DNA from 2 places in the Priestia sp. P1_B12_1 genome. Region 1 is predicted to be linked to the other one. Evidence: riboswitches for the same ligand, from Rfam matches in the RefSeq annotation. Region 1 holds a riboswitch; the other holds the start of a gene.
The links. A riboswitch is a leader RNA that binds a small molecule or an ion and turns the genes downstream of it on or off. The one in region 1 is predicted to bind glycine.

Region 2: linked by a shared signal. The riboswitch ahead of AC1D0Y_RS22670 (amino acid permease) and the one ahead of gcvT (glycine cleavage system aminomethyltransferase GcvT) in region 1 are both predicted to bind glycine.

The regions. Positions count from the first base shown of each region.
Region 1 covers NZ_JBFTZR010000001.1:686,405-691,740, forward strand. Annotated here, with positions in the region: gene gcvPB (aminomethyl-transferring glycine dehydrogenase subunit GcvPB) at 1-785, opposite strand, end outside; gene gcvPA (aminomethyl-transferring glycine dehydrogenase subunit GcvPA) at 778-2,124, opposite strand; gene gcvT (glycine cleavage system aminomethyltransferase GcvT) at 2,145-3,245, opposite strand; glycine riboswitch at 3,458-3,550, opposite strand; gene AC1D0Y_RS03580 (DEAD/DEAH box helicase) at 3,731-5,336, shown strand, end outside.
Region 2 covers NZ_JBFTZR010000008.1:130,548-135,883, forward strand. Annotated here, with positions in the region: gene rlmD (23S rRNA (uracil(1939)-C(5))-methyltransferase RlmD) at 20-1,405, shown strand; gene AC1D0Y_RS22665 (FAD-binding oxidoreductase) at 1,747-3,096, shown strand; glycine riboswitch at 3,296-3,376, shown strand; gene AC1D0Y_RS22670 (amino acid permease) at 3,535-4,875, shown strand; gene AC1D0Y_RS22675 (cache domain-containing protein) at 5,218-5,336, shown strand, end outside.

The DNA of each region.
Region 1 (5,336 bases):
ATATCTCCAGGACGGGCTTTACTTAATACTGCGTTTAAATTTGCACCGTCATAATAAAGCTTTCCACCTGCTGCGTGAACAATTTCAGCCATTTCTAAAATATCTTCTTCAAATAACCCCAGCGTATTTGGATTTGTTAACATTAAAGCGGCTGTATCTTCTCCTACTACGCGGCGTAAATCCTCTAAGTCCACTAAACCATGTTCGTTTGATTTTACCGTTACCGTTTCAAATCCCGCAACTGTTGCCGAAGCTGGGTTCGTTCCGTGGGCTGAGTCTGGAACAATGACTTTTGTTCGCTGCGTCTCACCATTTGCTTCGTGATAGGCACGAATCATCATAAGCCCGGTCCACTCGCCGTGAGCACCTGCTGCTGGTTGAAGCGTTACTTCATCCATTCCTGTGATTTCTGTTAAATGCTCTTGTAAATCATATAAAAGTTCGAGAGCACCTTGAACCGTTTGCTCATCCTGAAGCGGATGAATATGCGCAAACCCAGCAATGCGTGCTGCTTGTTCGTTCACTTTTGGATTATATTTCATCGTACATGAACCAAGCGGATAAAACCCTGAATCTACTCCGTGATTTCGTTTTGAAAGCGCGGTGTAATGACGCATAATATCGAGTTCTGATACTTCAGGAAGCTCAGGAGCTTTGGTACGCACATACGCTTTTCCAAGCAGTTCTTCAGCATTAACTTTTGGCACATCTAACTCTGGCAATGAATAGCCGATTCGCCCTTCTTTACTGCTTTCAAAAATAAGTGATTGATTTTGATTAAGCATGAAGATCCCCCAATTCATTTACAAGTTGGTCAATTTCCTCTTTTGTACGGAGCTCTGTAAAAGCAAGCAGCATGTGATTTTCAAGCGCTTGGTTATCACGGCTAAGATCATAACCGCCAATTATTTTTGAAGCTAATAACTGACTGTTTGCTTCTGTTACCGAAACAGGAAGCTTCACGACTAATTCATTAAAAAACGGTCCTTCAAATGCTACATTTACCCCTTTTGCCTTTAACGCTTCATATGCATAATGTGCTTTTGATAAATTTTGCAGCGCCATTTCTTTTACACCTTGCTTGCCTAAAGCTGTCATGGCAACTGATGCCGCTAAAGCATTTAACGCTTGATTTGAACAAATGTTAGACGTCGCTTTATCGCGGCGTATATGCTGTTCACGTGCTTGAAGGGTTAAAACAAACCCTCGCTTACCGTTTTCATCTACCGTTTGCCCTACTAAACGTCCTGGGATTTTCCGCATAAGCTTAGACGTAGTTGCAAAGTATCCGCAGTGCGGGCCTCCAAATTGACTTGGAATACCAAATGGCTGTGCATCTCCAATGACAATATCAGCTCCGAACTCTCCAGGAGGCGTAAGTAAACCTAATGATAACGGATTGCTTGAAACCACAAACATGCATTTTTCTTGATGGGTAATTTCTTCAATTTCTTTTAACGGCTCGATTTGTCCGTAGAAATTTGGATACTGGACAATAACAGCTGCCACGTCACTCCCCATCTCTTTTTCTAATGCAATCATATCTGTTACTCCGTCTGCTGCAGGGATTTCTACCACTTCAATGTATTGACCCTTCGCATACGTTTTTAACACATCTTTTGACTCAGGGTGAACAGCCGCAGAGACAAGTACTTTTTTCTTTTTTGTTTGACCCGCACTGAGCATAGCGGCTTCTGCTAAAGCAGTTCCTCCGTCATACATAGAAGAATTAGCCACGTCCATCCCCGTTAACTCACAAATCATTGTTTGAAATTCAAAGATGGCCTGAAGTTCTCCTTGAGAAATTTCTGGTTGATACGGAGTATAGGCCGTATAAAATTCCGAACGAGAAATAACATGATCAACAATAACCGGCATGTAATGATCGTAAACTCCTGCTCCTAAAAAAGAAGCATAGTCTTTTAAATGAGCATTTTTAGCAGCCATACTATTTAATTCTTTTAACAACTGAGGCTCTGAGGCCGCTTTTTTAATATTGTATTCTCCTTGAAAACGAACGCGCTGCGGAATATCTGAAAATAAATCATCAACAGATGAAACACCAATTGCTGCTAACATTTGCTGCTGATCTTGTTCTGTCATTGGTAAATAGCGATGTAACATGTTAAATTCCTCCCCAAAGCTTACTTTGAACGTTTATAAAAAGGTGTTGAAACCACTTTTGCTTTTAAGCGTTTTTTCCGAACCTGCACTTCCACTTCTTGACCAAGCTCTGTATACTCTGCTGACAATAGTGCTAGACCGATGTTTTTCTTTAATGTCGGTGACTGTGTACCTGTTGTCACAAATCCAATTTGTTCTTCATCTGCAAATACTTCGTAACCGTGTCTTGGTATACCTTTATCAATCATTTCAATTCCTACCAGCTTACGAGGTGCCCCGCTTTCACGCTGTTCTTTTAACACTTCTTTTCCAATAAAGCTGTCTTTGTACGTTTTTACTGCAAATCCAATTCGAGCTTCAATGGGCGTAATATCTTTTGAAAGCTCTTGGCCATATAAAGCCAAAGTGGCTTCAAAACGAAGCGTATCGCGAGCTCCTAATCCGCAAGGCAGCACACCTTCATCACTGCCTGCTTCTAAAATAGCCGTCCACAAGTGAGCGGCGTCAGTTGAAGAACAATAAATTTCAAAGCCGTCTTCCCCGGTGTACCCAGTACGTGAAACGAGAGCTTTTATATTCGCTACTTCTACATCATCAGCAAATGTAAATGGCTTTAATAGAGCTAAATTTTCGTTCGTTAACGTTTGTAAAACTTTTTCTGCTACAGGACCTTGTAAAGCTAACTGCGCAGTTTCATCAGATTGATTAACGAGCGTTACATCTCCTTGTTTGTGAGACACCAGCCACTCATAGTCTTTTTGAATATTAGCAGCGTTTACGACTAGCAAATACTCTTGATCTGCTTTTTTATAAATCAGCAAATCATCTACCGTGCCTCCGTCTTCATAACACATAGCCGTATACTGCGCTTTTCCATCTACGAGGGTAGAAACGTCATTTGTCATCGTGTGCTGAAGAAAAGCTAAGCTATCAGCTCCTGTTACAAGAATTTCTCCCATATGAGAGACATCAAAAAGCCCTGCCTTTGTACGTACAGCTTCATGCTCTTCTTTAATAGAAGAAAATTGAACGGGAAGAGCCCATCCGCCAAAATCAATTGTTTTGGCACCATATTTTTGATAGGTATCATAAAGCGGCGTTTTGTGTAATTCTGTTGTCATATTTATGTCCTCCTCTTTTTCACGTGAAACTTTTCATAACGGGGAGTTTTCAAATAGTGTGGGGATCACTATGTATCCAAACAAAAAAGGACAGAAAACCCCCTACTGTATTTAGTAGGAAGTCTCTGTCCTTTTCACCTGAAAGTTTACCTATAAACGAATAGGTTTGCCTCGTGGGTGGTCTATAAACGCATAGACACTCTCCAGAGCTGCGTCAAACAAGAGTCTTTTTGCCTGAGAGATTCACAATTTTATTGCTTGCTCCTTCGGCGCTACATTCAAGTAGTCTCTCCCCGTGTCGTCATTCGCTTCTATAAAGTTGGTAAAGTTGGGCATACTACTGAAAGATGTATCTATCTTTATTCACACAATCATTTGTAAAGTGCTAATCTATTTTCTTTTTCAAATTTTCTAAATATATTTTTATCCTACCTGATTCTTATCATTTGTTCAATAAAAATTTTTTACAAAGGAGCATTTTTATCATGAAAGTGAAATTAAACATCGATGAAACATGGGAAGCAGCCTTCTCAACTAAATTGGAGCAAGATGGCCCTTGGTCTGCATGGGATTTGTATAAACTTGCCTATGAAATAGAAGACCAAACGCTTATCTCAGAATTTGAAGGACTGCAAAGCCCAAAACATCTAGCTGATTTAACGCCGCTTCCTCATCAGCTCGAAGTAGCCAAACAAGTAGTTGAAACAATGAATGGGAAAGCCATTTTAGCAGATGAAGTAGGACTGGGGAAAACGATTGAAGCAGGGCTAATTTTGAAGGAATATATGATTCGCGGACTTGTTAAAAAAGTTCTCATTTTAGTTCCAGCTTCGCTTGTTTCACAGTGGGCTATGGAATTGAATCAAAAATTTTATATTCCCGCAGTTCCTCAAAGAAAATCATATGTGTGGGATCAGTGTGACATCGTTGTATCTTCAATTGATACAGCAAAACGTTCTCCTCATCGAGAAATTGTGCTTGAACAAGACTACGATCTCATCATCATTGATGAAGCTCACAAACTTAAAAACAACAAAACAAAAAACTATGAATTTGTGCAAAGTCTAAAAAAGAAATTTTGTCTGTTGCTAACCGCAACACCGATTCAAAATCGAATTGAAGAAATTTTTAACTTAGTCTCTCTTTTAAAGCCTGGCCATCTCGGCAATAAAGACTATTTCGAAGAATTATTTTCCGCTAAAAAACGCTCTTTGCAAAACGATGAACACTTAAAAGAGCTTGTTAACAAAGTTATGATTCGAAATCGCCGCCACGATACGGGTATCGAATGGACGAAGCGAATTGTTCAAACCATTCCTGTTGAATTCTCGCCAAAAGAACGGGAGCTGTACGATGCAATTACATCTTTTAAAGGAAACGGACTCCACCCTTCAAGCGCTTTTTCAATTTTAACTCTGCAGCGAGAGGCCTGCAGCAGCCGTGAAGCGGTGTATATGACATTAAAAAACATGCTGGAACGTCAGGAAGATCAAAACAGCGCATTAACGGAACATATGATTACGCCGTTAATGGAACTACTTCAGCAAGTGCCGCAAAATGCAAAAGCAGAAAAAGTGCTAGAGCTCGTTCAGAAAATTGATGATAAAGTCATTATTTTTACTGAGTACAGGGCAACTCAACTGTATTTACAGTGGTATTTAAAACAGCATGGAATTACCTCTGTACCCTTTAGAGGCGGATTTAAGCGAGGTAAAAAAGACTGGATGAAGCAGCTTTTTGAAAGCCACGCGCAAGTATTTATTGCCACTGAAGCAGGCGGAGAAGGAATCAACCTTCAGTTTTGTCATCATATCATTAACTATGATCTGCCGTGGAATCCAATGCGTCTAGAACAGCGAATTGGAAGGGTCCATCGTTTAGGTCAAAAACATGATGTTCACATTTACAATTTAGCCATTCAACATACGGTCGAAGAACATATTTTAAAATTACTGTACGAAAAAATAAACCTTTTTGAACGGGTTGTTGGAGAGCTAGATGATATTTTAACAAAGCTTGATTTAAAAAATATCGAAGAGCATATTCAAGATATTTTATTTCATTCACGGAGTGAAGGAGAAATAAAAATCA
Region 2 (5,336 bases), on a different contig from region 1:
ACTAATCGGAGTTGGTCTCATGAATAAACCAAAAACTGAAATGAAAGTTCAAAAAGGACAAACGTTTCCGTTAACGATAAAAAGGCTCGGTATTAATGGAGAAGGCGTAGGATATTTTAAGCGCCAAGTCGTCTTTGTGCCGGGAGCACTACCAAATGAAGAAGTGGTTGTAGAAGCAACAAACGTTCAGCGTAATTTTGCCGAGGGGAAAATCAAGCGAATTCGCAAAAAATCTCCTCATCGCGTAGAAGCACCCTGTCCTATTTACGAGCAGTGCGGAGGCTGTCAGCTTCAGCATTTATCGTATGAAGGTCAGCTAGAATCTAAGCGCGATATCGTTTTGCAGGCGTTCGAACGTCACAGTTCATTAAAAAAAGTAGAAGAGAAAACACGCCAAACGATTGGCATGGAAGATCCTTGGCGCTATCGTAATAAATCCCAGTTTCAAGTGGGTATGGACAAACAAAAAGTCATCGCTGGTTTGTACGGACTGAACTCTCACCGCTTGATTGATATTGAAAACTGTCCCATTCAGCATAAAGCTACAAATCACGTGACAAAAGAAATAAAACGAATTTTACAAGACCTTCAAATTCCTATTTACAATGAGCGCAAACGCCGTGGTATTGTACGTACTATCGTATCTCGAGTAGGATTTGAAACGGGTGAAGTGCAAATTGTCTTGATTACGGCTAAACAAGACATTCCGAAAAAAGAGCTGCTGATTAAAGAAATTCAGCGTCGCCTACCGGAAGTGAAATCGCTCGTACAAAACGTAAACGGCCAAAAAACATCGCTTATTTTTGGAGACGAAACGTTTACTCTTGCTGGAAAATCAGTGATTCAAGAAACGTTAGGGGACATTTCATTCGAACTTTCAGCTCGTGCATTCTTCCAGCTGAATCCTCTTCAAACCGTGAAGCTATATGACGAAGTAAAAAAAGCAGCTGCGTTAACAGGCAGTGAAAAAATTGTAGATGCTTACTGCGGAGTAGGGACAATTGGCTTATGGCTTGCTAAAGATGCCAAAGAAATTCGCGGAATGGATACGATTGAAGAATCGATTGCAGACGCAAGAAAAAATGCCCAAGATCATGGGTTTGAGCATGCTACGTACGTAACGGGTCCGGCTGAGAAATGGATGCCGCAGTGGGTAAAAGAAGGCTGGAAGCCAGACGTTATCGTCGTTGATCCGCCGCGAACAGGCTGTGATGACAAGCTTCTAAAAACGATTTTACAAGTGAAGCCAAAGAAAGTGGTTTACGTTTCTTGTAATCCATCCACATTAGCCAAAGATGTGCAGCAGCTGTCGAAGGCTTATCATGTTGATTACATTCAGCCTGTTGATATGTTTCCGCATACGGCGCACGTGGAGAATGTGGTGAGTTTGACGTTAAAAAAATGAATAGAAAAAGAGTAAAGGGCAGATTAGATTCTGCTCTTTTTTCTTTGAGCTGTACTCTTATTAAATGGAGAAAGTTGTTAAAATTCAACATCTGTTCTTTTAGTGTAAAAAAATATCTTAGTATAGTGAGATGAAATTCCCATAAAGTTTAGTCATGGAAAGTGTTACGTCGCTAAAGAGAAATTACATAAGAGGGTTAATGCCTTTAAGATAAACTATAGTGACGTCTTTTATACAAATAATAAACGCAAACTCTATCCCAAAACCCAAACCTTTAACCACATCGATAATACTATATTAATAAAACTACTAAAAAGTATGTACAAAGGGGAAGAGGTTAAATGGACTCAATGTTTTTAAAAGGACTTACGGGCGAAGTGGTAACGCCAAAAGACCCCATTTATGAGGAAGCTCGTCAGGAATGGAATCGCGCTATTGATAAATTTCCGCTTGTGATTGTGTACTGTGAAAAAAAGCAGGATGTTGTGAATGCGATCCACTGGGCGCGTAAGCATCGTGTTGAGATTCGCATTCGATCTGGCGGTCATCATTATGAAGGATATTCTACGGGTGACTGTGTATTAGTCATTGATATTAGTCGATTAAATGGGTTGAAATTAGATAGGAAACGGAACATTTTAAAGATGGAAGCAGGAGCGAAAAATACGGAAGTGTATGGTTTCATTGGTTCGAACGGATATGTTTTTCCAGGAGGAACGTGTCCGACTGTTGGGGTGTCTGGCTTTACGCTTGGTGGAGGCTGGGGACTTTCAAGCAGGCTTTACGGGTTAGGATGCGACAGCTTGATAGAGCTAGAGTTAGTCAATTATGAAGGAAAGCTCATCAAAGCAAACAAATCGTGTAACGCTGATCTTTTTTGGGCATGCCGCGGTGCCGGTGGCGGTAACTTTGGCGTTGTAGTAAGCATGACGTTTCAGCTTCCAAAGCCAACGAACAGCTCTGTGACGCTCGTTCGCTTCTTTTATGTAGGTACTACAAAGGAGAAGCAGAGACAAGTGATGAATATATGGCAAAACTGGCTGCCCGAACTGGACAAACGTATGACGCTAGTTGCAAGCTTTTATAATGCTGAAGGAGAAGGGTTAGGCATATTTGCAAACGGCTTCTTTTACGGCTCCCCAGAAAGAGCTCGGAAGATTTTGCAGCCTTTTGCAGAAGCAGAAGGGTTTCAAGTAGAGCTGGAATCATTACCTTTTCTTGAAGCGGTAAAAAAAATAGAGGAAACCTATCCTCCGTCTGAAAAATTTAAGTCAACGGGAAGATTTGTGCAAAGAACGTATTCACGTGTTGAGCTTGAAAATCTTACAGATCTCATCCAGCGTCCAGCAGAAGGTTCCGTGTATGCTGCGATTTCTTTTTATGCACTAGGAGGAGAAATTCGCCGTGTTGGTAAAAGAGAAACGGCTTTTTTCTACAGAAACGCCAGATATATTATGGGGTTTCAGTCTATATGGACAGACGATGCATATGCAAGAGTCAACAGAGATTGGCTTCGCAAGCGATTTGAATATATTAAAAGTATGACGATAGGCTCCTATGTGAATTTCCCTATCAGCAACCTTAGAAATTACGAACGTGAGTATTTTGGAGACAACGCAGAGAGATTAGAAAGAGTGAACAAAAAGTATGATCCGTTTAATGTGTTCAGGTTCCCGCAGGGACTCAGGTAGCGTGCGGAAAAGGATACTAAGTTGACGATTGAAACTGTTCCATTACCTTCTTTCGAAGAAGGTAAATAAATGAAAGTAATCTTTCTTGTTGACAAAGCATCCAACTGGTATTAGAATAAACAACTATTCGACAGTCATTCTATTGATTGAAAAATTTAATACGTAGAAAGCTATGATTGCTATGGATCACACTATAGCAGGAGCAGCTTCTGGAGAGATCGCGAGAGTTTCGCGACGCCGAAGGGTTCACAATCTCAGGCAAAAGGACAGAAGAGTACCGGATATTTATTTGGCGTGTTACTAATTGGTAGCCTGTGCCTTAATATTTGTTATTCTTATGACCATGAGATTGGAGCGCATCCAATCTCTTTTTTTATTGGACTTTATTTGTAGTCCGCACGATCGCATCAAAGGTTTTATTGTTAGGAGGAGTTAGAGTTGGAACAACGAGAATTAAAGAGGGATTTATCCAATCGTCATGTTCAGCTAATTGCGATTGGGGGAACCATTGGTACGGGCTTGTTTTTAGGTTCTGGTAAAGCCATACAGCTTGCGGGTCCCTCTATCATCTTTGCTTATTTAATTGTTGGTATTGCGCTTTTCTTTGTGATGAGAGCGTTAGGAGAACTACTGCTTTCTAAAGCAGGTTATCAATCACTAACAGATATTGCTGAAGAGTACCTTGGACCGTGGGCTTCATTTGTCACCGGATGGACGTACTGGTTTTGCTGGATCATGACAGCTATGGCTGATGTCATTGCCGTTGGTGTATATGTGAAATATTGGTTCAATATTCCTCAGTGGATTCCTGCACTTATTTGTGTAATCATTTTATTAGGGCTTAACTTATTAACCGTAAAATTATTTGGAGAATTAGAGTTTTGGTTTGCTTTAATAAAGGTTATTACGATTCTTGCGTTAATTATTATTGGCGTTATTTTGCTGGTAATGGGATTTAAAACAGACGCGGGATCCGTTACTGTTCAAAACATTTGGAATCACGGAGGACTGTTTCCAAATGGGGTTTCAGGTTTCTTACTTTCATTCCAAATGGTTATATTCGCATACGTCGGGGTTGAGTTGGTAGGGGTATCGGCAGCAGAAACATCAAATCCCCAAAAAAATATTCCATCGGCCATTAATAAAATTCCGCTGCGAATCTTATTTTTCTATGTTGGAGCGCTTATCGTTCTCTTATTTATTAACCCGTGGATGGAATTAAATGCAGCAGAAAGCCCATTTGTTAAAACCTTTAGTTTAGTCGGAATTCCTCTTGCTGCTGGAATTATTAATTTTGTTGTATTAACTTCAGCCGCTTCTGCTTGTAATAGCGGGATGTTTTCAACAAGCCGTATCTTATATAATTTAAGTAAAAATGACCAAGGGCCATCTAAGTTTGCAAAACTGAATAAAAATCACGTACCAAGCAACGGATTATTTGTATCTACGCTGGTCATCTCAGCGGGAGCTCTTTTAAGCAAGCTTATACCAGACCAAGCTTTTGGCATCGTAACGACCATTAGCGCTATTTGTTTTATTTGGGTGTGGAGTATCATTCTTATTTGCCATCTAAGGTATAAAAAGACGCGTCCGCAGCTGCATGCAGCATCAGCATTCAAAGCACCGTTAACACCATTTATAAACTATGTTGTATTAGCATTGTTTGCGGTGATTCTTGTTATTATGCTGTTTTCTGACGCGACGCGCCCAGCCTTATTGTTGACGCCTGTTTGGTTTATTCTCTTATTTATTTTTTACTGGACTAGAAGGGGAAAATAAATAAATCTTTAAAGGCTAGAAAATCAGCAGGAAACAACCATAATTTTTTATAAAAGAATATAGTAAACTTTTGACCTCATCACTCCGTGATGAGGTCTTTTTAGTGGAGATAAATAATTGATTTCTACTGCATGAATAAAATGCAGGAAGCAAAGTTTATAGAAGAAAACTAAAAGTTGTTCTAACAGAAAACACAGTGAGAAAGCTCATAGTTTTCTGTTAGGAATGTAGAACAAATTGCTTTTCTTCTATGTCTAAAGATGGAATTCCGTCATTTATATGGAAAAGTCTTCATTTTGGAGTACAATGAAGGTAGACTTCATTAGATTAAGGTGAACAAACATGAAATGGTTTAAATCTCATACGTTTTGGAAAATCTTCACGATTAACGTGCTTCTTATTTGTACCATATTAACGCTAATGTTTATTGTTTCAAGAGTGATGCTGCCTAATATTTCTCA